DNA from 3 places in the Gilvimarinus sp. F26214L genome. Region 1 is predicted to be linked to each of the others. Evidence: predicted binding sites of a transcription regulator. Region 1 holds the regulator's gene; each other region holds the start of a gene.

Region 1 (7,931 bases):
TTCTCGAAGATGGTTTCGGTGACCGCGCCCGTGCCCTCGGAAACGGCATTCATGGCGGTAAACTGCGCCTGCATGTCGGTCGGGAACGCCGGGTAGGGAGCCGTACGAAGATTGACCGCCTTAGGCCGGTTGCCGCGCATATCCAGCGCAATCCAGTCTTTGCCGGTATCGATGTAGGCTCCTGCCTCTTCCAGCTTCAGCAGCACGGACTCCAGGAGGTCCTCTCGGGTGTCCTTGAGGTGAATACGCCCGCCGGAAGCGGCCGCTGCGGTCAGATAGGTGCCGGTTTCGATCCGGTCGGGCATCACCCCGTATTCACAACCCTGGAGACGCTCGACCCCATGAATGGTCAGCGTCGCCGTTCCGATGCCTTCAATATTGGCGCCCATGGCCACCAGACAATTGGCCAGATCCACCACCTCCGGCTCTCGCGCGGCGTTTTCCAGCACAGTTTTGCCGTCCGCCAGCACCGCAGCCATCATCAGGTTTTCCGTGCCTCCCACGGTAACGGTGTCCATGAGGATGTGCGCGCCCTTCAGGCGGCCTTTGACCTTGGCTCGGATGTAACCCGCGTCTACCACCACCTCGGCACCCATGGCCTCCAGGCCGCGCAGGTGGATATCCACCGGGCGACTGCCAATGGCGCAGCCGCCCGGGAACGAAACATCCGCGCTACCGAAGCGGGCCAGCAGAGGGCCCAGGACCAGAATGGAGGCGCGCATGGTCTTCACCAGGTCGTACGGTGCGGAAAAATCGGTGATTGTGGTCGGATCCACCTCCACCCGCATTTTTTCGTGAATGGTTACGCTGACGCCCATGCAGCGCAGCAGTGCGAGCATGGTGGTGATGTCGTTGAGATGCGGCAGGTTGCTGACGTGCATGGGACCGTCCGCCAACAGCGTGGCCGCCAGAATGGGCAGCCCCGAGTTCTTTGCGCCGGAAATGCGGATTTCGCCGTCAAGGCGTGCGCCGCCCGTGATGATTAGTTTATCCATGGGAACCCCGGAGATATTGAACCCGAACGCGGATTCAGGATTGTGCTTGCTGCCATTCAGCGGGCGTGAAGGTTTTCATGTGAACGGCATGGATGCGACCGTCGGCGATCGCCTCATTGAGCGCCCCATACACCAGCTGCTGCTTTTTCACAGTGTTCAGCCCTTCAAACCGGGCGCTGACCACAGCCACGCTGACATGGCTGCCATCCACCTGGACCCGGGATTCACTGTCCGGGATATGGGTTTTGAGCAATGCTTGAATTTCTCCAGCTTCCACGGGCGCCTCTTTCAATTGCGGTACATTTTGGGCGCGGTAGTTTACCTCAGAAGCCGCCGGGACACATCCGGTAATGGCGGGAACCGGAAGTGTGTCGTAACTTTCCGCGTGAGAGGAATATCGGAGAGGGTGGCGGCCCCGGAGGGGCCGCGGTTTTCTGGTCCTCAGACGGTCCAGTTGGCGATGGTGGCTTCGATGTCGCCCTGATTCTGGTTCATGGCATTCTCGAACTGACCCCGGAACGCTTTGCCCAGGTTCACGCCGTTGAGGATCATGTTGGTGACCTTCCACTCACCGTCCCGGTTGAGCTTGGTTGTGAATGCGAGGCGATGGGTGGAGTCGCCATTGCTGACATTCAGCCATACGCCAACGGTGCGCTTTCCGCTCACATCTTCCTCCGGGGGCACGACCGTAATGTCATAGTTGCCGTAGCTCGCCAGGCCCTTGGCGTAGGTGTTCACGAGACTGCGTTTGAAAACCTCGGCGAAGCGCTGGCGCTGCTCGGGGGAGGCCTGTTTACCGTGCTTGCCCATGACTCCTCGCGCGATATAGTCGAAGTCCACTACCGGCTCGAGAACTCCGCGGACAGCAGCGATGTACTGGTCACTCCCACCCTCCTGCTCGAGTTCGTTCTTACTCCGTATAACCTCAACCAGTTCGTCCTTGACCTCCTCGGCGAACTCGTGGGCCGACTTCTCAGACTCGGGCTGAGCTGCTGCCAGCGAGCCGAATGCAAGGAGCCCGACGAAGCCGGCAAAGGCCAACAGGCGTCCGGCGCCGTGCCGCAACGCCCTGTTTGTGCGAATCCACTGTACTGAACCCATCATCGACTCCTTTAAGACAATTCAAGAATGCTGACTGTTAGAGCGGGAATCCACCCGGGAGTTTGCTCCGCCTCCCGCCCACTTGCCAGGCTGTGCTCGAGCGCACTATACCAATAAACCGGATCGAGTCACATTGCGAGTCGTCGGCCGCGTCTGAGGGGCGAATTCTTCGCACTCAGTGCTGGAGGGCCGTATAATGCCGACCCAATCCAGCATTCAGCCAGGCGACTAATGGATAAAGAGCAGTTTATCAGGGTGGGCCAGCGCACGGTAAACATCGAGCGCGACGCCATTGCCGCCCTCGCGGGCAAGATTGACGACCAGTTCTATCTGGCCTGTAAAGCCATACTCGACTGCAGTGGTCGAGTCATTGTGACCGGAATGGGCAAATCCCATCACATCGGGGGCAAAATCGCGGCCACTCTGGCGAGCACCGGCACCCCCGCATTTTTTGTTCACCCGGGTGAGGCCAGCCATGGGGACCTGGGCATGATCACCAAAACCGATCTGGTGATTGCCATCTCCTACTCAGGCAGCTCGTCGGAGATTCTGATGCTCCTGCCCCTGCTCAAGCGCATGGGCGTGCCGCTGGTCAGCATGACCGGCAACCCGAACTCTCCCCTCGCCCGCGCGGCGGATTATCGACTGAATGTCGCCATCGACGCGGAGGCCTGCCCGCTGGATCTGGCGCCCACGTCCAGCACAACCTGTGCACTGGTCATGGGGGATGCGCTTGCGGTGGCGCTGCTCGAAGCGCGGGGATTTACGGCCGAGGACTTTGCCTTCTCTCATCCCGGTGGCGCTCTGGGTCGCAAGCTGCTGGTAAAGGTCGAGGATCTGATGCATCGCGGCGCCGAAATCCCCCAGGTCAATCGGGACACCCTGCTTCCCTCCGCACTGGTGGTCATGACCGAGAAAGGGCTGGGGCTTACCACGGTTGTGGACGAAGAAGGCGAGCTGATCGGAATCTTTACCGACGGCGACTTGCGGCGCAGCGTCGATCACGGGGTGGATATCAACCACGCCTCGATCGGCGACGTCATGACGAGCAAGCCGAAAACTGTGCACAAGGAGATGCTCGCAGCCGAAGCACTTGGTCTCATGGAAGACCGGAAGATCACCGCCCTGGTCGTGGAAGAAGACCACCACCCGATCGGCATCATCCACATGCACGACATTCTGCGTGCAGGCGTACTATAAATATTTCCCCCAAGGTTTCTCCACAACATGAGCGAAATCACAGCGGATCTCGCAGCACGCGCGGAAAAGATCAAACTCCTGCTTCTGGATGTGGACGGCGTCCTCACGGCAGGCCAGTTGTACTTCTCGAACAGCGGCGAAGAACTTAAAGCCTTCCATATTCTCGATGGCCTTGGCATCAAGCAATTGCAGCAAAGCGGGGTGAAGGTTGGCATTATCACCGGGCGGGAGAGCGCGCTGGTGGCCCGCCGCGCGGGGGAACTCAGCGTGGAGATCCTCGTCCAGAAGAGCCCCGACAAGCTGCAAGCACTTCGGAAGATCGCTGACCAGGAAGGGCTGACCCTCGATCAGGTTGCCTTCATGGGCGACGATTATCCCGACCTGCCGCCCATTCTCGCGGTCGGGCTGGGGCTGACCACGGCCAATGCCCACCCGGAAGTCAGCGCCCGCTGCCACTGGCAGAGCAAGCGCCGTGGGGGGGACGGGGCCGTGCGGGAGGTTTGCGATCTGATCATGCAAGCCCAGGGAACCTACCAGGCCGCTCTGGAGAAATATCTTGGCTGAGGCAGACGCAGGCAATCCCCGCAAACCGGGCCTGCCCCGCCACTGGCTGACGATAGCCGCGGTTCTGGGGCTGATCGCGGTCAGCGTTCTGCTCCTGGACTCGCCACCCGAGGTTTTTCAACCGGATGCGACTCTCGCTGGGCCGCCGGACGTGCAGATGACCGGCTATCTAACGGGTGTCCGGACCGTGCAGTACAACGCAGCCGGAGAGGTCGAGTATCGCTTCACCACAGACCGGATGTCTCATTTTCAGCCGGCCGGCGAGACCGATTCCGAAGCGGCCTACACCGCGATTGAAGCACCCTTCTTCACTTTCTATCCCGGTGGCACCGCGCCGTGGTACACCAGTGCCCGGCAAGGTCGCTCCAGTGCAAACGGCGACCTCGTTCTGCTGCAGGAAGACGTGCGGGTCTGGCAGGAAGGCCCCGCCGGGCCCACCGTAATCACCACCAGCGAGCTGTTGATCCATCCCCAAACGCAAGTGGCCGAAACCGATCAATTTGTTATCATGACCAACCCGCGCAGCGTTGCCCGCGGCACGGGCATGCGAGCCGACCTGGAACAGGAAAACTTTGCCATTCTTTCCGAAGGTAGCACGATTTATGAGCCCAACCCTTAAACAAGCGGCAGCACCCCTGCTCTGCCTGGCTCTCGTCTGCGCCGGTCCGCCGCTCGCCTTCGGATTACCCACCGACTCCCAGCAGCAAATCAACCTGAGCTTCGACACCTCGAACCTGGATCTCAAGAAAGGCGTTGCGGTGTATCAGGGCAACGTCAAACTGACTCAGGGCTCCTTGCGCATCGAATCCGACGAGCTGGTTGTGCACCGAAAAGGTGAAGTCATTGAAAAGGTTATTGCCACTGGCTCGCCCGCAATCTTCGAACAGCAGCCCGAGCCGGACCAGGCTCCGGTAATTGCTCAGGGCAAGCGGATCGAATATGAACTCCAGGCCCAGGTGGAGACCGTTGCTGTGGTCGACGATGCGGTCGTGGAACAGGCAGGGATCGTCTCCCGTTGCGAGCGGATAGAGTTCAATCTCACGGAGTCTACCGCGAAAATGATGGGGTCATGCGTTACCGAGCGTCCGGCCCAACCGGCTGGAAACACTCCCTCGCCGACCAACGGGCTCTGAGCTTCATGCCTCGATTGTACGCCAGCCACCTGGCCAAGAGTTACAAGGGACGCGAAGTGGTATCCGATGTGTCCCTCGAGGTGAATACCGGCGAGATCGTCGGGCTGCTCGGGCCCAACGGGGCCGGTAAAACCACCTGCTTCTACATGATCGCCGGACTGATCAAGCCCCTGCGCGGGTCAGTCATGATCGACGAGCTGGATATTACCCGCTTTGCCATGCACGACCGGGCCAGAGCCGGCCTGGGCTACCTGCCCCAGGAAGCTTCGGTTTTTCGCAAATTGAGCGTGCAGGACAACATCCTGTCCATCCTGGAAACACGCCAGGGGTTAAACCGTAAACAGCGTCTGGCAAAGACCGATGAACTGCTGCGGGAATTCAATATCACTCACCTGCGCGGCAGCAAGGGGATGGCGCTTTCAGGCGGCGAACGGCGCCGGGTGGAAATAGCCCGCGCGCTGGCCACTGATCCCGAATTCATTTTGCTGGACGAACCCTTCGCAGGGGTCGACCCCATCTCAGTCCACGACATCAAGCAGATCATTGAACACTTGAAACTAAGGGGCATCGGCGTCCTCATAACCGACCACAACGTGCGCGATACCCTGGACATCTGCGAGCGGGCCTATATCGTCAGCGAGGGTCAGCTCATCGAATCGGGCAATCCGGAAGCGGTGCTTGGCAACCCCAAGGTTCGCGAAGTCTACCTTGGCCAGAACTTCCGACTCTGAGCCCCTACCCTCTCCTGAAAAGTTGGCGCGTACAGGCATACATATTGCTTGTCAAAGGCGTCCTCCCGTTGTAGCCTGTCCAGACAGCTAGACCGGCAACTCACTCACGCCTCAGGGCGTATCCATACAAACTGTCCGATCTACTTGCGGCGGGCCGGTCTCATATCGACTGGCTCCCGGCGAGGGGGATGTCTACGCGCTGCTCTTCGAGCTGGCGGAGGCTGGACACATGAGAGAATTTGCAGAGGTAGTTGCAAGAATGATGTTGTTGTCTTTTGAAGTATTCAGCGGCGATCAGACAAAACGGGGTTGCGAACAGACATGAAACAGTCTCTGCAACTCAAACTCGGCCAGCAGCTCACCATGACACCACAGTTGCAGCAGGCAATTCGCCTGCTGCAACTTTCCACCCTCGATCTCCAGCAGGAAATCCAGGACGCGCTGGACTCCAACCCCATGCTGGAAGTCACGGAAGAAGAAGGCAACGAGGGCGGCGACTCCCAGAAGAACACGGAGACCTCCGAGGAGTATCAGGCCCGCGACGAAGCCAGCCCTGATCTCTCGGAAAAAGACCTCAATAGCAGTGATTGGGAATCGGACATCCCCAACGACCTGCCCGTGGATACCAGCTGGGATGAAATCTACCAGCCCACCTCCACGCCCAACTCCTCCGGGTCCGGCGAAAACGACGATTTCGATTTCGAGTCCCGCCGCAGCAGCACCGAATCACTGTTTGACCACTTGATGTGGCAACTGAACCTGACGCCCATGTCCGATCAGGATCGGGTCATCGCCATGGCCATTGTCGATGCAGTGGGCCCCAACGGCATACTCACCAGCAATATCAACGATATCTACAGCGGCCTCATCGAATCCATTGAAGATCTGGAACTCGACGAAGTGGAAGCGGTATTGCACCGGGTTCAGCAGTTTGATCCTCCCGGCGTTGCAGCGCACGATTTGCAGGAGTGCCTGCTGATTCAACTGCGCCAACTGCCCTCGGACACCCCCTATCTGAAGGAAGCGATGACCGTGGTCAGGGATCACCTGACCCTGCTTGGTTCCCGCGATTACAAGCAATTGATGCGCAAGACCAAACTCAAGGAACCGGAACTGCGCGATACCATTTTGCTGATTCAGCAGCTCAACCCGCGGCCCGGTGACCTGATCAACTCCGGCGACACGGAATACGTCGTACCCGACGTATTTGTGAGCAAGGAAGAAGACCGCTGGGCCGTCCGTCTCAATCCCGAGATTGCCCCCAAGATTCGCATCAATCCCGAATACGCGAGCCTGATCAAGCGTGCGGACAGCAGTAGCGACAATACCTTTTTGCGCGATAACCTTCAGGAGGCACGCTGGTTCCTGAAAAGTTTACAAAGTCGCAATGAGACTCTGCTCCGGGTTGCGAGCTGTATCGTGGAAAAGCAGCGGGGATTTCTCGACTACGGCGCCGAAGCCATGAAGCCGCTGGTATTGCACGACGTGGCGGAAGCAGTGGGCATGCACGAGTCCACCATCTCCCGAGTGACCACCCAGAAGTATATGCATACTCCCCAGGGCATCTTCGAACTCAAGTACTTTTTCTCCAGCCACGTGAGCACGGACACAGGCGGTGAATGTTCCTCCACGGCTATCCGGGCCATCATCAAAAAGCTCATTGTTGCGGAAAACCCCCGCAAGCCCCTGAGCGACAGCAAGATTGCGGAACTGTTGGCGGAGCAAGGGATTCAGGTCGCCCGGCGCACCATCGCCAAATACCGGGAATCCTTGTCCATCCCCCCCTCGAACGAGCGCAAACGGCTCGTGTGAATCGGGCGTTTTCGTTCCGCTTCCCACCCCCGACCTGCCCCCAACGCCTCTCCTCTTGGGAGGGGCGAGGGAGTCTGCTAACATCTGTTGAGGTAGAGCAAGTAAACTGACGAAACGGTGCAGACAAGTACGCAGTATTTGCTAATCTAGGGTCGAGGCCCGCCCCTTCACGGCAGGATCTGACCAACGTTCAGCAGGAGCGACACTATGCAGATCAACACCAGCGGTCACCAGCTTGACCTGACTCCCGCAATCAAGGATTACACCGAAAGCAAGCTGCAGAAGCTGGAACGCCACAATGACCGCATAACCAGCGTTAACGTCATCCTTTCGGTGGACAAGCTGGAGCAAAAAGCGGAAGCTACCGTCCACGCCAGCGGCAAGGACTTTTTCGC
Region 2 (7,931 bases), on a different contig from region 1:
GGCGACGCGGCTCAGTTCGTCCAGCACATCCTCTTCTGTAATAGACCAGTCGACCTCATCAATGGGTCCTGCGGCTTCTTCGTGGGCGAATCGTTCCAGCTTGTTCAGCACCCAGCTCCAGGCGTCGCCCTGGCTGGCAATGTATCGCTGAAGGACCGCAAGAACGTAGGACTTCCCGTCGGGATCGGCCCGGGTTGCGTGTCCCAACAGAGTGCCGGTATTGGGGAAATTGTTCTCCGCCAGTACACGGCTGATCTCCACCTCGGGATTGGGCCCCGAATAGAGGCGACGGAACACTTTCAGCACCGCTTGTTCGGCGATGATCACGGTGGTGTTGGATTGTTCGCCGTGCAGATGTCGCACTTCCAGCTCCTGGGGATCCAGTTCAAGCTGATTGAATTCGCTGGTGGTATCGAATATCAACCGGGACTTCCCGCTGTTCCGTGCGGTTTCGAGTGCTGCGTCGAGGGTCTCCGACTCCTTTTTCTGCATGGCTCGCACCAGCCAGAGCGCATAGGAGTCCGCCGCGAGCGCGTCGGTGAGCAGACCCACCCGGCGGCGCCGGCGGACACGCGCAAGCGCCAACTGATCCACCAGGGCCGGGTGGGGAACCGATTCTTCAAAGAACACGGTCAGGGGCAGTTGATAACGCTGAGTTTCCTTGTTCAGCTCCACCACAACGTCCATCACGATGACCGGCTCCTGGTGGTCTGCCTGCTGTTTGCTGTCCGTATCTTTCAGCACCAGGGTATTGGCCATTTTTGTGCTCAGGATCTTTGCATCCTTGCCCGCGAACCAGCGTCGCTTTGCCAGGTATTCGGGTAGGACACTGTTCTCGAGGGTGGCCATGATAGGCATGTCACAAATCTCACTTACGCGGCTGCGAAGGACCAGGGTGATGAAGTCGGGCATCGGTTCGGGTGGCGGGCTGTACCAGTCCGGGAATGCGGTCTCTTTTGCCAACAGGAACCAGTAAAAGCCATAAGGAGGCAGGGTCAGCAAGTAGGACAGGGCGCCAATAGGCGGAAACAGGCTACCCCCGCTGAGTTCCAGCGGCACCATGCCGGCGTACTCCGCCAGGTCCAGTTCAACCGCTTGGGCGGTGCGGGACATGTTTGCCAGACAGAGGATGGATACATCCTCTGCTGGTGCTTCTCCATCTGCGGTGTTGCCGGGGTGAATGTATTCGCGAATGTACGCCAGCACCCGCCGGTTGGAGGGAAACAGCATCTTGAAGCCGCCCCGCCCGAATGCGTGATACTTCTGGCGTATCTCCAACATGGATTTGAGCCAGTTGAGAAACGAGTGGGGATTGTGGAACTGGGATTCCACGTTAACGGCGGTGTAGCCGTAGAGTGGATCCATGATCGCCGGCAGAACCAGCTTGGCCGGATCCGCTCTGGAGAATCCACCGTTCCGGTCCGGGGTCCATTGCATGGGCGTGCGCACCCCGTCGCGATCGCCGAGAAAAATGTTGTCGCCCATGCCGATTTCGTCCCCGTAATAGAGTATGGGGGTCCCTGGCATGGTCAGCAGCAGGGAATGGAGAAGCTCCAGGCGGCGACGATCCTTTTGCATCAACGGGGCCAGGCGACGGCGGATTCCGAGGTTCAGACGTGCTCTCACATCGGACGCGTACTGGTCCCAGAGGTAATCGCGCTCCCGGTCGGTCACCATTTCGAGGGTAAGCTCGTCGTGGTTGCGCAGGAAGATGGCCCACTGACAATTCTCCGGTATCTCGGGAGTCTGACGCAGTATGTCGGTAATGGGAAAACGGTCCTCCTGGGCCAGTGCCATGTAAATGCGTGGCATGAGCGGGAAGTGAAAGGCCATGTGACACTCGTCGCCATCCCCGAAGTAGTGCTGGGTGTCTTCGGGCCACTGATTGGCTTCCGCAAGCAGGAGACGGTCAGGGTAATCCGCGTCCACCTTCGCGCGGATCTTCTTCAGAACCTCGTGGGTTTCCGGAAGGTTCTCGTTATTAGTGCCCTCCCGTTCCACCAGGTAGGGCACCGCGTCCAGGCGCAGACCGTCGACGCCCATTTCCAGCCAGAACTCCATGACTTCCAGCACCGCATCCAGTACAGCAGGATTGTCGAAATTGAGATCGGGCTGGTGTGAATAGAAGCGGTGCCAGTAGTAGGCCTGGGCTTCCGGGTCCCAGGCCCAGTTGGACTTCTCGGTATCGAGAAAAATAATCCGCGTTTCTGAATATTTCTGATCGTTGTCGGACCACACATAAAAATTGCGTTCTGCAGAGTCGGGCGGCGCCTTGCGGGCACGCTGAAACCAAGGGTGCTGGTCAGAGGTGTGGTTAATAACCAGTTCGGTAATAACACGCAGGCCCCGGTCGTGGGCCTCACGGATGAATCGCTGGGCATCCTCCATGGTTCCGTAGTCCGGATGCACCGCGCAGTATTCAGCAATGTCGTAGCCATCGTCGCGCAGCGGGCTGGGATAGAAGGGCAGCAGCCAGACGGTGTTGATGCCGAGGCTGGCAATATAGTCCAGTTTCTGGATGAGCCCGGCAAAGTCGCCAATACCATCATTGTTGCTGTCGTAAAAGGACTTTACATGCAATTGGTAGACAATGGCATCCTTGTACCAGGTGGCGTCGCTGATCGGTACGCTCGTTTGCGAGTGGCTTCGGGTTGGCAATTTGGCTCTCCGTGTTTCGGCGTTTGTTGTTTCCTTCTTCCTGGGCGACTCACCGTATCTGCTTCCGTGCATCCTTCCAGTCAGGAGGGGCGCGGAATCACCTGAAAGATCGCGAAGGGCAGTTCCCCGGGGTCGAAGTACCAGTGCTGTACGCCTTGGGCCCAATGCATGGACACCCCCCGTATCAGCTCCCGCACCGGAAAACCCATGCCCCCGCCTACCAGGTCTGAGGGAACGTCGAGCCACGCTTCCTGGCTCTGGTGAGGATCCAGACTGATGGCGATCAGTAGCAGGTTGTCCAGATCATGGGTGTACTTGGCGTAGAAGATTACCTGGTCATTGTGGGACTCAAGAAAACGTACGTTCAGGTGAGTTTGCAGGGCAGAGTGCTCCTTGCGGATATGGTTCAGCCGGCTGATCTCCTTGACGATATTCCCGGGTGCGGAGTAGTCGCGTACCTTGATCTCATACTTCTCCGCGTCCAGATACTCCTCTTTGCCGGGCAGGGCAGCGGATTCACACACTTCAAAGCCGCTATACATTCCCCACAGGCCCGAGAGGGTGGTCGCCAGGGCAGCACGAATCAGAAATCCCGGTCTCCCGGAGCTCTGGAGAAAGTAGGGATTGATATCCGGCGTGTTAACGAAAAAATTGGGTCGGTAATAGTCGCGTACTTCAGTACTGCTCAGCTCCAGCAGGTAGTCCGTCAGTTCCTGTTTGCTGTTGCGCCATATGAAATAGGTGTAGCTCTGGTTGAAGCCCAGTTTTGCAAGCTGGTACATCATTGCGGGCCGGGTGAAGGCCTCGGAAAGAAAAATGACTTCGGGATGGTCGCCACGGACCTGGGAGATCAACCATTCCCAGAAAGGAAGCGGTTTGGTATGGGGGTTGTCCACACGAAAGATCTTTACGCCTTCCGATATCCAGTACAGCACAACATCTCTCAGGGCCTCCCACAAATCGGGAAGCGCAGTAGCGGAGTAGAAGTTGACGTTGACGATGTCCTGATACTTTTTGGGCGGATTTTCCGCGTACCTGATCGTGCCGTCCGGACGCCAGGAGAACCAGTCCGGGTGGTCCCGAAGCCAGGGGTGGTCCGGGGAGCACTGAATGGCAAAATCGAGAGCAATCTCCAGCCCGAAGTCTTCGGCCGCCACGCGCAGGCGGCGAAACTGCTCAATACCGCCAAGTTCTTCCAGCACAGCGTCGTGGCCGCCTTTCGGGCTGCCGATGGCATAGGGGCTCCCGGGCTCCCCCTCGCGGGCCTGAACTGCGTTATTACGCCCCTTGCGATTTGTCAGACCGATCGGATGAATCGGCGGGAAGTACAGGACGTCGAAGCCCATGGCCGCGATGGCAGGCAAGCGCCCGATGACATCCTCGAATGTCCCGTGTCTTGCCGGGTCGTTGGTGACCGATCGGGGAAACAGCTCGTACCAACTGGCGAATCCGGCGCGAGTCCGCTCCACGTCGATGCTGAAATTCTGCCGCGTTCCAGTGCAGAAGCGGCGCTCTTCGAGGGCCTCCATGGCTCTGAAGAGTTGCTGGTCAAGCATGATGCGAACTTTCTGCCCGGAGTCGCGTGATTCCTCGGCCTCCTGCAAGTCCTGCAGAGCCGCGGCAACGATTGCCGAAGCCTCCTCGATGGAATACTCGTCTTCCCCCTGAATGACCTCGCTGAGGTAATCGGCGTCATGGCGGTCAGGCCGCGCGTGATGGCGCGGCGAGTGGCGGGCGGCGAGCAGCAGCATGCGTCCTTCTTCCAGTTCCACCTGGAGCGGTACGCCAGCGCGGTGTTTTTTTGCGACCTCATCGTAGAACGTGGCCCATTGATCGAACCAGGCTTCGATTCGAAACTTGCAGAGACCTGTATGGCCGGGCACCAGCACCGCCTCCCAGCGGTCGTTCCCGCGCGGGTGCATGACCCGGCTCCGCCATCGGTCCCCCGTGGATTCCTGATAGAGCAAGCGGGCGGCCAAACGATCGTGACCGTCCATGAATATGGTGGCGCTGCAGGTGATGGCCTGATTGACGGTGGCCTTGGCGGGATAGCGTCCGCCATCCACGCAAGGGGCGACATCCTGGATGATAACCCGGGGCTTGAGCATGGCCGGATCCACTTGAGCCCGGAGGTTCGTCAATGGAGATTCGCTCATGTTGTCACTGGTTTCCTAGCATTCCGGTGCTGGCCTCGCAGCAAAGCGACCGTTAGCCGGTCTCGTCCGGCGGGATTCCGGGAACCCAACACAACAACACAAGCCGAAGCTTGTGTTGTTGCTGATGCGTTCTGTCGGCCGGTTGCCGGATCAGGCTGTGAGGTCAATGGCCGGGGACTTATGAGCCTCCAGTTCGGCTTGAAAGGCGTTGAGCATGTCCTGGGTCACCAGCACGACTCCGTCCTGGGTGCGCGTGAAGTAACGGCTATCCTGGGCCGGGTTCTCCCCGATCACCATGCCGTCCGGGACTTTGCACTTGGAGTCGATAATCGCCCGGCTGATCCGACAGTCGCGTCCGATTTCTGCACTTGGGAGGATCAAAGATTCCTTCACTGTACTGCGGTTACCCACCCTCGCGCTTTCGAAGAAGACGGAGCGTTCCACCTTGGCCCCGGAAATGATGCACCCGCTGGTGATCAGCGAGTCCACCGCCATCCCGCGGGCGCTGCTATTGTTGAGCACGAATTTGGCGGGTGGAAGCTGTTCCGGGCACGTCCAGATGGGCCACTGCTCATCGTACATGTTGAATTCAGGCGTGACGTCCAACAGTTCCATGTTGGCTTTCCAGTAAGCGTCGAGTGTGCCCACGTCGCGCCAGAATCCCGGCCGATTGTCATCGTACAGGTCGCGGAATCGATGGGCCGTCACCCGCCCGGTGTTGATGATGCGCGGCAGAATGTCCTTGCCGAAATCGTGACTCGAATGGGGGTCCGCCGCGTCACGCTTCAATTCCCGTAGGAGGAAGTCTGTCTCGAACACATAGATACCCATGCTCGCCAGAGCAATCCCGGGGTTACCGGGCATGGGTGTTGGGGTCGGCGACTTCTCCTCGAACTTGAAAACCTGCCGGCGGGGATTGACCTGGAGGACGCCAAACTCGGTGGCCTCCTCGATGGGCGTTTCCACGCAGCCGACAGTGCAATCCGCTCCGGTCTCGATATGGTCCCGTAGCATTTGGCCGTAGTCCATTTTGTAGATGTGGTCGCCAGCCAGAACCAGTACCCGCTTAGGGCGGTGAGTCTCGATAAACTCTATGTTCTGGTAAACCGCATCGGCGGTGCCCTTGTACCAGGAACTGTTCGATTCGTTCTGGTCCGCGGGCATGATCCGTACGAACTCACCGAAGCGGGAGTGCAGGAAACTCCAGCCTGCATGGAGATGGTGCAGTAGTGAGTGGCTCTTGTACTGAGTGAGAACACCAATGCGGCACAATCCGCTGTTGATGCAGTTGGAAAGGGTGAAGTCAATAATGCGAAACTTGCCGCCAAAAGGGGTGGCGGGTTTGGCCCGCTGCAGGGTTAACTCCTTCAAACGGGTTCCGCGGCCGCCAGCCATGACCAGGGCCAGGGTGTCGCGGGTTACTGTGTTGAAATTTCTCGGGTCGATTGTGTTAGTCACGGTCCTACCTCAGTGGAATGCTGATGTGTTGGGGATGGAACGCTAAGCTGGTACAACTCTTTGGCTCCTCCCTGCAGCCGCCTCCTTCATCCAATGAAGGGGTTCGACTCAAAGCACTTGAATGATGGTCGAGCTCATGCCCGATCACCTGTAACCTTCGCTCACTGCCTGGAATTTGGTGTCGCCGTTGGGCGTGGTTCCGAGGCGCGAGGCCCCAAGGCTTTAGCAAAATCTTTGCCCGAATTTTGATTTAGACGAAAGCATTAAGGAGGCATTGTCCAGGGTCTTTATCTTCACCTGTTGCCGGACGAAGAGAGAACTGGCGGGCGGGTCAACCAAACAGCTGTGTAACAAGATCTCCGCCCTTGAAAACTTTACACATTTGGCGCTTGAAAGTTTCAGCAAAAGACCAATGAGCTGCCGTCCGGCACCTTGAATAACTTCAGCCGTCAGGAAATCTTCGAATGAGATTTTTTGTCCGCAGAAGTGCGCTTAGCCCGGTCGCGGTTTGGATCGGCCCTTGCTACGAACCGGGCGAGGCGCGACCCGCGCGACCGAAGAACATCACAAGATCACCCAATGAAACCCACAGTATGGAGATGCCAATGACGCAGCCATTCAACGCCAGCCTCAGCGCACTAGTGGAATGCGCGACATATTGCGACATCTGCGCGGCGGACTGCCTCAGAGAATCGGAGGTTGCAAGCCTGGTGGATTGTATTCGATCGGACCTGGATTGCGCTGATATGTGCAGGGTTACGGCTGCCGCACTGGCTCGAGGAAGCGAATCGGTCGCCGTCCTGTGTCGGGCTTGCGCACAGGTCTGCGCGCGCTGTGCCGAGCACTGTGAAAAGCACGATTACGACCATTGTCGTGCTTGTGCAAAGGCATGTCGCCGCGCGCAGGAAGAGTGCGAGGCGATAGCGGCCTGAGCGTGCCGCACCCGGGGATTCCGCCGACTGCGGCTGCGGCCGCTTACTTCGTTAGCAAGGAGATGATCATGCAAGTCAAACAAGCAATGTCGCAAAAACCCGATATTCTCGCCGCCAACGCCACTGTGCGTGAGTGCGCTCAGCACATGAAGCAACTGGACACGGGCTTTGTTCCCATCGCCAAGGACGACCGTTTGATCGGTGTGATCACCGACCGCGATCTGGCGGTGCGGGTGTTGGCAGACGGTAAGTCGCCGGACGATCCGGTCAGCTCAGTGGAAACCCAGGAAGTGCTCTACTGTATGGAGGACGATGATATCCGCGAGGTTCTGAAGAACATGCGGGAACAGGAGGTGCAGCGTCTCATCGTGCTCGACAACCCGCAGGACAAAGATCTGGTGGGAGTGATCAGCCTGTCAGATATTGCCGACCACTGCGACGAGGAAAGTGGTATTGCAGAGGAGGTGGCACGCGCCTGTCGGCACTATCACTGAGGGCTGATCGTCCGGGCTTCGGACCTAAGACAAAAAAAGGCTCCCGGGGTGGACGGGGTGCCGGCACCTCGGTGTCCCCGTGCCGCTCGGGCCGTTGAAGATCCCAGTCAGGTGGAGCGCTGTAACATCCGTCGGCGGATGTCGCTGATGGCCCCCATCGGGTTCAGCCCCTTGGGACAGACGTAGGTGCAGTTTTGTATGTCCCTGCAGCGGTAAAGGGTGTGTGGATCCTG
Region 3 (7,931 bases), on a different contig from region 1:
CCATAAAAGCGGCCTGGCTCCGCGCAGCCTGCAGCGCTGGCTCAGTGCCTGCCGCTCTCTGTTTCAGTTCGCCCTCGACCGCGGCTGGATGGATAAGGACCCTGCCGCGGGAGTCCGCGCGCCCAAAAGCGAGCGGCCGCTGCCAAAGACTTTGGATGTGGACCAGCTGGGGCATTTGCTGGATTTGAGCGGGGACAAGTTTCTCGATACCCGGGATCGGGCCATGCTGGAGTTAATGTACTCCTGCGGCCTTCGGCTCGGTGAACTGGTCAGCCTGAATCTCGCCTCGCTGGATCTTGCCGGCGGCGAAGTGCGGGTGCTGGGCAAGGGCCGCAAGATCCGCCTGCTGCCGATGGGACGAATGGCAGTCCAGGCCCTCGAAAAGTGGCTGCGAGCCCGGCGGGATTATGCCTCTGCACAGGAGGACGCGCTGTTCATCTCCTCCCGCGGTTCACGCCTGCAAGCGCGCAGCGTGCAGAAACGCTTCGCCCGGGCCGGCATCCATCAGGGTTTGAACACCCCCCTGCACCCCCATATGCTGCGCCACTCCTTCGCCAGCCACATGCTGGAGTCCAGCGGCGATCTGCGCGCAGTGCAGGAGTTGCTGGGTCACGCCAATATCTCCACCACGCAGATCTACACCCACCTGGATTTCCAGCATCTGGCTTCAGTCTATGACAGCGCCCACCCCCGGGCCCAGCGCAAGAAGAAGCCAGACTGAAGGGGAGCGCAAAGCAGTCAGTTGATGGATTTCCGACCGTAATTGCTGGTGGGTTTTCGCGGAGGGTCCGCGCGCAGATTGGGTTCAATCTCGCTGATTTCACCGCCTTCCGAAAGGAAGGCCTGTACCTGGTCGGAGAGCTGGTCCCGCACTCGAGCCCGTGAGGTGACCGTGCGATCTTCCGGACGGTCCTCCAGGCTGCCGAAGAATTCTTTCTCGAGAGAATCCTCGTTGAACGAATCGAAACGTGGTTTCCTGGACATGGTGGTTGTTCTCGCTTTAGATCTACAAATCCGGGCGCCCGCCGCGACACAGATGGAAGCTCCGCTGCCATCGCCCAAAGTGTCTCGGCCAGCGACATCATTTATAGCCCATGTAGAATGTGACGCCAGTCACAAAGACGCTTTCGGTTAGGCTGTTTTGGAATAGACGAGCACGAGTTATACCCAAACCTGGACCACCGGATGCCCGAGTACTCATGGGAGCGGGGTTCCAATCAGGAGGAGATGTGAACGATCAACACAGAGCGATCGTCATCGGACTTAGTGCCTGCCTCAGCGGGAGTCCGGTGCGTTACGACGGGACTGACAAGCGCCAGGACCTGGTACTCGACACCCTCGGAGCCCACGCACAGCTGGCGAGTGTCTGCCCGGAGCTGGAAGCGGGTCTGGGAGTGCCCCGGCCGCCCGTGGAATTGATCGCCACCTCAACAGGGGTGCGCGCGCTCGGCGTGGACAATGTCAGCCTGGACGTGACGGAAGCTCTTGTGGTCACGGCGGACCGTTACGTCGCCAATCAGAGCGACGCGTTGAGCGGCTTTATTTTCAAGAGCCGCTCTCCGAGCTGCGGCTCGGGTTCGACGCCGGTTCGATATGCGGACGGCCGGACCGAGCTGGACAGTGGTTTATTTGCGCGAGCGCTGCAATCTTCAGCCCCGTGGCTGGCCTGTGTCGAGGAGACGCAACTGCAAAATGAACTTCAATGCTTTCGGTTTCTCACCGCCTGCTGCGCGGTCAATCGAGAGCGCCACGGCGATCGCAGCCACGACGACCTGCTCGATTGGTTGCACACGGAACTGGGGACGGAGGGAAGGGACCTTGTGCTACGGGATTTGCTCTTGAATGCAGACCCCGACAACAAAAAAGCCGCTCTCGGCGAGCGGCTTCTGCGGTATTGGAAGCGAAAGTAGAGGATGAATAGATTCGGGCTGGCAGCCTGTTAGACTGCGTTGACTCCGGTCTCGCCTGTCCGTATTCGGATGATCTCGTCCAGGGGGCTGATGAATATCTTGCCGTCGCCAATCTTGCCGGTGTGGGCCGCCTTGCTGATGGCTTCAACCACCTGCTCCACCATCGCGTCATCCAGCGCCAGTTCGATTTTCACCTTGGGCAAAAAATCCACCACATACTCGGCGCCGCGGTACAACTCGGTGTGACCCTTCTGACGGCCGAAGCCCTTCACCTCCGTCACGGTCATGCCCTGCACTCCCACTTCGGAGAGTGCCGTCCGGACATCGTCCAGTTTGAACGGTTTGATAACAGCAGTAATCAGTTTCATCGACCTTCCCTTTAGCATTCGAAAATTCGATAGGCGCCTGTCGGCTGGTGGGCATGCACGGGAGTTAAGATACACGAGCCGCCGCGCAGTCTCCAGTGGTCCCGGCTTCGTGTACGGCCCACTGAAAAAAACCCGGCGCGAACGCCGGGCAGGTGAGGTATCGTGCCGGACCGCTCGAAGCGGCGACCCTAGTTCATCAGGCTGACTTGGTGAACTCCGGGTAGGCCTCCATGCCACACTCGGACAAATCCACCCCCTGGTATTCTTCTTCTTCAGTGACCCGGATTCCCATGATCGCCTTGATGATGAACCAGGTGATCAGGCTCGCCGAGAAGACCCAGACAAAGATCGTCAGTGCACCCACGAGCTGGCCGACAAAAGTCGCCTCCGAGTCGGTCAGAAGCACTGCGAATATCCCCCATAAGCCCACAACCCCGTGCACAGAGATGGCGCCGACCGGGTCGTCGATGCGCAACTTGTCCAGTGCCACGATGCTGAATACCACCAGGCCACCACCCACAGCGCCGATCATGGATGCAGCCAGACCGCTGGGGTCGGCAGGTTCGGCGGTAATTGCTACCAGTCCCGCCAGGGCACCGTTGAGCGCCATGGTCAGATCGGCTTTGCCGAACAGAATCCGGGCCACGATGAGTGCGGCGATCAAACCACCGGCGGCCGCGGCATTGGTGTTCAGGAACACGTTCGCCACTTCGTTGGCGACTTCGATTCCGCCCAGCTTGAGGGTGGAGCCGCCGTTGAAGCCGAACCAGCCCAACCACAGGATGAAAGTCCCCAGGGTTGCCAGGGGAAGGTTCGCGCCGGGAATTGCGTTGATTTCTCCGTTCGGGCCGTACTTGCCTTTCCGGGAGCCGAGCACCAGTACACCCGCCAGCGCCGCGGCGGCCCCGGCCATGTGAACGATGCCCGAGCCGGCGTAATCGCTGTAGTTCAATGAGTAGAGGCCGAACACTTCGTTGCCACCCCAGGTCCAGCCGCCTTCCAGCGGGTAGATAAGGCCGGTCATTACAACTGCGAAGGCCAGAAATGCGAAGAGTTTCATGCGCTCTGCAACCGCGCCGGACACAATGGACATGGCGGTCGCCACAAACACCACCTGGAAGAAGAAGTCGGCTGCGCCCGAGTAGACCGAGTCGCCGCCAAAACCGTTCTCCGCAGAGGCGGTCAGCGCGGCTTCCACGTCCAGGCCTGCCACGGTCTCCACACCGGACAGGAACCAGCCCCCGCCATACATGAAGTTGTAGCCGCAGATCAGGTACATGGTGGACGCCACCGCGAACAGTGCCACGTTCTTGGTGAGGATTTCGGTCGTGTTCTTGGATCGGACGAGGCCGGCTTCGAGCATGGCAAAGCCTGCGGCCATCCACATCACCAGCGCACCGCACACCAGAAAATAAAAGGTGTCCAGCGCGTACTGGAGTTCAAAAATCTGATTCTGTAGTTCCATAGGAGGATCTCCGGGTTGTCGCTATGGCCTTGAGTTTGGGGTCGTTTCAGAGGGCGTCCTCGCCGGTTTCGCTGGTGCGGATGCGCATGACGAAATCCAGGGCGGATATGAATATTTTCCCGTCGCCGATCTTCCCGCTGTGCGCCGCCTTGCAGATGGCGTCCACTACGCTGTCCACTTGCGAGTCACCGACGGCAACTTCCAGCTTGGTCTTGGGCAGGAAGTCGACGACGTACTCGGCACCCCGATACAGTTCCGTGTGGCCTTTTTGCCGGCCAAAACCTTTTACCTCGGTCACGGTGATCCCCTGCACGCCGATTTCGGATAAGGCCTCGCGTACGGAGTCAAGCTTGAAGGGCTTGATGATCGCGGTTATCAGTTTCATGTTGGTTTCCTCTGGGTTCGAGTTATTGCTTGCACGCTGCGCCTGGCGTTTGGGTTGCGTTGCACAGTGCGCACGCAACATGTCGTTGGGAGTTTGCGGAACCGCCGCGTTCGCTTGAGCCCGTTTTGGGCTCAAGCGCTACCCGCTAGAGATCGATGGGCAGGGTGTAGCTCAGGACAAAGAGCAGGTCATCATCTGCCGGCGCGCCGTCACCATCCCCGTCGTCGATCATTTTGCTCAGGGTAAAACTCATGCGATCGTTGTACGCATAGCTCACGTCCAGATGAGTTTCCTCGTCGGTAAAATCGTCGTTGTAGTCGTGGTGACCCACCAGAAAGGAGAAGCTCCCCAGGTCCAGCCCGAGGGTGTAGTAGTTGTAGTCCTCACCGAGCGCGTAGCTGTTGTCCGCCGCCTCCAGGGTTTCGTACCAGGAAAGACTCAAGGGGCCGTAGCCTACGGTCAGAATGGCCTCCACCCAGTCACCAATTTCGGTGTCGTTCACTGTCGGATCGATGTGCGAGGAAGGGTAGACATAGCTCACCAGGGCGAGGTCGAAAACGAAGTCACCCACTTCCTGTCCGTAACCCACGATGAGGTCGTACTCCATCCCGGCATAGGCATCGCCGCTGGATGTCCAAACGCTGCCGTAGAAGCCAGCGGCACTCGCGGTGATGTCCCCGAATACGGCCGCGTCCCCCTGGCCAACATCAAACCCCCGCCAGAGGTACAGGTTGGCGACGCCGGCGGAAGCCGCCAGGTCCACCTCCGCACTCGCGAGCGGCGCATACGCGAGTGAGGTGCCGAGCGAGGCCGCTGCCAGGGAAATGCCCAGTTTCTTCGATAGCTTCATTTCTTTCTCTCCGATGTTTGCTTGTAGAGCGTTGCCGACACTCCCTCGATCGCGCGTCGCCATGGTGCGGTAACACATTGCAAGCTCATGTGTTGTCGTTGCGTTAGTCCTATAGCAGGGGCCGTGCCAGTGGAAGAAACGTCCGGGGGATCAGAGGGTTAGCTTCGAAATGTCGTTTATTTCTTTGTATTTGGGGGCCTCATTCAGCCCCAGGTTGGGGCGCCCTCCTGCCGGTGCACCAGAACGGCGCAATCGAAACAGGTCGGGAGGAAGCTGTGGAAAGGAAGTTGAAGAAGTTGGAAGAGAAGTCCGAAAGGCGCGCCGCCCAAGTCGCAAAAACGGGTCTCCCGCGCTAGAATAAATGCCCGCGCAACCAGGCCTGAATTGACCCATGAGCAAAGCCCCTTTGAACGATCTTTTTGACCGTGCCTCGGCTTTTTTCGACAGCGCCACTCCAGAGGTGGAGCGGCGCGTGAAGCAATTGGTTCAGTCGACCCTGTCACGCATGGATCTGGTCACCCGTGAGGAGTTCGACGCCCAGGCAAAAGTATTGCTGCGCACCCGCGAGCGACTGGAAGCCCTCGAAGCAAAAGTTGCCGAGTTGGATCAAGCCGGGCAGAAGACAGGGGAATAAACCGCACTCGGCGAAGCAGCCGGCATCGACGAAGCCGTCTGCACAAAACAACATGGATAATCTGCAGGAACGCAAATGTCTCTCGCCCTCGTCTATACCCGTGCCCGGGCCGGTATCGATGCGCCGCTCGTCACGGTGGAAGCACACCTTTCCAACGGCTTACCGGCCCTTTCCATCGTGGGCCTGCCCGAAACTGCGGTAAAGGAGAGCAAGGATCGGGTTCGCAGCGCCTTGCTGAACAGTCACTTCGAATTTCCCGCCCGGCGAATCACCATCAACCTGGCTCCGGCCGACTTGCCGAAGGAAGGCGGCCGCTATGACCTCGCTATCGCGCTGGGCATTCTGGCGGCCTCGGGGCAGATTCCTCCCGATGCACTGGCTGGCTTTGAGTTTCTCGGCGAGCTGGCGCTGTCGGGTCAGTTGCGACACATTCGCGGCGCGCTGCCCGCTTCCATGGCCTGCGGTCGTGAAGGCCGCGCGCTGATACTCCCCGACAGCAATGCCGAGGAGGCAGCGCTCTGTCGTACCACCCGGGTCTACAAGGCTGTAAGCCTTCTGGAAGTTTGCGCCCAGCTGCACGGGCGGGAAGATTTGCCACGGGCCCGGTTCAACTCATCCGCATCATTGACCGACTACCCGGATCTGTCTGAGGTCAAGGGGCAGGCGCAAGCCAAGCGGGCGCTGGAGGTGGCTGCGGCCGGCGGCCACAACGTGCTGTTCTACGGTCCGCCCGGCACCGGTAAGACCATGCTGGCCAGCCGGCTCCCCGGAATTTTGCCACCTTTGAGCGAAACCGAGGCTCTGGAGGCCGCCGCGATCGCTTCGGTGGCTACGGGCGCAGCGCCCCGCCACTGGTTGCAGCGCCCTTTCCGCGCGCCCCATCATTCTGCCTCGGCAGCGGCTCTGGTGGGCGGCGGCAGCAATCCCAGGCCCGGGGAGATTTCCCTGGCCCACCGGGGCGTTCTGTTTCTGGATGAGCTGCCCGAATTCCAACGCCAGGTTCTGGAGGTTCTTCGTGAACCGCTGGAGTCGGGACAGATCTGCATTTCCCGCGCGAACGCTCAGGTGGAGTTCCCTGCCCGCTTCCAACTGGTCGCGGCGATGAATCCGTGCCCCTGCGGCTACCTGGGTGCGGGGGACGACCGTTGCCGATGTACGCCGGATCAGGTGCTGCGTTATCGGCGCAAGATCTCCGGGCCGTTGCTGGACCGGTTTGACTTGCAGGTGCCTGTCAACGCGGTGGACACACGCCGCTTTCAATCAGCGCAAGCGGGGGACGAATCCTCCCGCATTCAGGCACGGGTCGTTGCCAGTCGGGAGCGGCAAGTCAGTCGTCAGGGCAAAAGCAACAGCGAGCTCGCGGGTCGGGAGCTGGAACGCGTGTGTCCGCTCGACGATGAGATGCGGACGATGCTGGAACACGCAATGGAGCGACTGGGTTTATCCGCGCGTGCCTATCATCGGTGCCTGCGGGTTGCGCGCACGTTGGCGGACATGGCAGGAAAGGAGCACATCGGCCGTGAACAACTGGCCGAAGCATTGAGCTACCGCAGCCTGGATCGGCGGACACGGGCAGACACAGCTCCGGCCTGAAGCGCCCGGCAAAAAACATGAGACGCAATAAAAAAGGCAGACTCTTTCGAGCCTGCCTTTTTTGTTCGCTTTGACTCCCGCGGGTGCGGGAAGAGCATTTAAAGAGCGACGATGTTTTCCGCCTGGGGGCCTTTCTGCCCCTGGGTCACGTCAAACTGGACGCGCTGACCTTCGACCAGGGTTTTGAAGCCGGAGCCGACGATGGCGCTGAAATGGGCGAAAACGTCCGGACCGGAATCCTGTTCGATAAAACCAAAGCCCTTGGATTCGTTAAACCACTTTACAGTGCCAGTAGAGGAAGTAGACATAGTGTCATCCTATTCGTTCAAAAAGTAGAGGTGACCTCGGAGAGGCCGGTTTTGCTGGAAGTGTTGCTGAGACTTACTTATGAAGAACCGGATGAGACTGGACGTCTGTGGTGTGCATAAACAAGGGGCGTACTTTCAAGCTGGTGGCGATTATAGAGCTTCCCGGAGAGCTGTCAAACACATTTGGAACCACAACGCTGAGCGGATGAGGCAGAGTCTCATAAATACATATGCGGGAAGGACGAGCTCAGATAGCACCCCTCTGGCGCGACTTCAGTGCAAGCTGCCAGACGCGTGCTTTGATTGTCTGCGCAAGGCTGCTGCGGAGCTGCGAAGCTTTTCGGAAACAAGTATCGGCCTCCGAGAGCCGGTTGGCCTTGAAGTAGGCTTTACCGAGTGAGTTGTATTTGCGCTGCAT

Evidence for each region. The regulator sigma-54, encoded in region 1, starts transcription at its own class of promoters, with help from an activator protein. The targets are predictions, from matches to a motif close to TGGCACANNNNTTGCNNT.
Region 2: a site for sigma-54 is predicted at 6,495-6,512, ahead of glgC (glucose-1-phosphate adenylyltransferase). Genes of this name have one in related genera too.
Region 3: a site for sigma-54 is predicted at 5,090-5,107, ahead of ACURWW_RS02805 (TorF family putative porin). Genes of this name have one in related genera too.

Annotation. Positions count from the first base shown of each region.
Region 1 is NZ_JBTIYG010000009.1:110,896-118,826, forward strand. Features, by position in the region: gene murA (UDP-N-acetylglucosamine 1-carboxyvinyltransferase) at 1-995, opposite strand, end outside; gene ACURWW_RS11820 (BolA family protein) at 1,030-1,272, opposite strand; gene ACURWW_RS11825 (MlaC/ttg2D family ABC transporter substrate-binding protein) at 1,437-2,096, opposite strand; gene ACURWW_RS11830 (KpsF/GutQ family sugar-phosphate isomerase) at 2,328-3,296, shown strand; gene ACURWW_RS11835 (KdsC family phosphatase) at 3,324-3,860, shown strand; gene lptC (LPS export ABC transporter periplasmic protein LptC) at 3,853-4,479, shown strand; gene lptA (lipopolysaccharide transport periplasmic protein LptA) at 4,463-4,993, shown strand; gene lptB (LPS export ABC transporter ATP-binding protein) at 4,999-5,724, shown strand; gene ACURWW_RS11855 (RNA polymerase factor sigma-54) at 6,046-7,536, shown strand; gene hpf (ribosome hibernation-promoting factor, HPF/YfiA family) at 7,744-7,931, shown strand, end outside.
Region 2 is NZ_JBTIYG010000001.1:241,343-249,273, reverse strand. Features, by position in the region: gene treS (maltose alpha-D-glucosyltransferase) at 1-2,658, opposite strand, end outside; gene ACURWW_RS01010 (alpha-1,4-glucan--maltose-1-phosphate maltosyltransferase) at 2,739-4,814, opposite strand; gene glgC (glucose-1-phosphate adenylyltransferase) at 4,965-6,272, opposite strand; gene ACURWW_RS01000 (CBS domain-containing protein) at 7,273-7,698, shown strand; gene ACURWW_RS00995 (succinate dehydrogenase iron-sulfur subunit) at 7,806-7,931, opposite strand, start outside.
Region 3 is NZ_JBTIYG010000002.1:121,175-129,105, reverse strand. Features, by position in the region: gene xerC (tyrosine recombinase XerC) at 1-721, shown strand, start outside; gene ACURWW_RS02830 (hypothetical protein) at 739-984, opposite strand; gene ACURWW_RS02825 (DUF523 domain-containing protein) at 1,230-1,910, shown strand; gene glnK (P-II family nitrogen regulator) at 1,940-2,278, opposite strand; gene ACURWW_RS02815 (ammonium transporter) at 2,475-3,743, opposite strand; gene ACURWW_RS02810 (P-II family nitrogen regulator) at 3,790-4,128, opposite strand; gene ACURWW_RS02805 (TorF family putative porin) at 4,274-4,978, opposite strand; gene ACURWW_RS02800 (accessory factor UbiK family protein) at 5,370-5,612, shown strand; gene ACURWW_RS02795 (YifB family Mg chelatase-like AAA ATPase) at 5,688-7,205, shown strand; gene ACURWW_RS02790 (cold-shock protein) at 7,304-7,513, opposite strand; gene ACURWW_RS02785 (glycosyltransferase family 2 protein) at 7,761-7,931, opposite strand, start outside.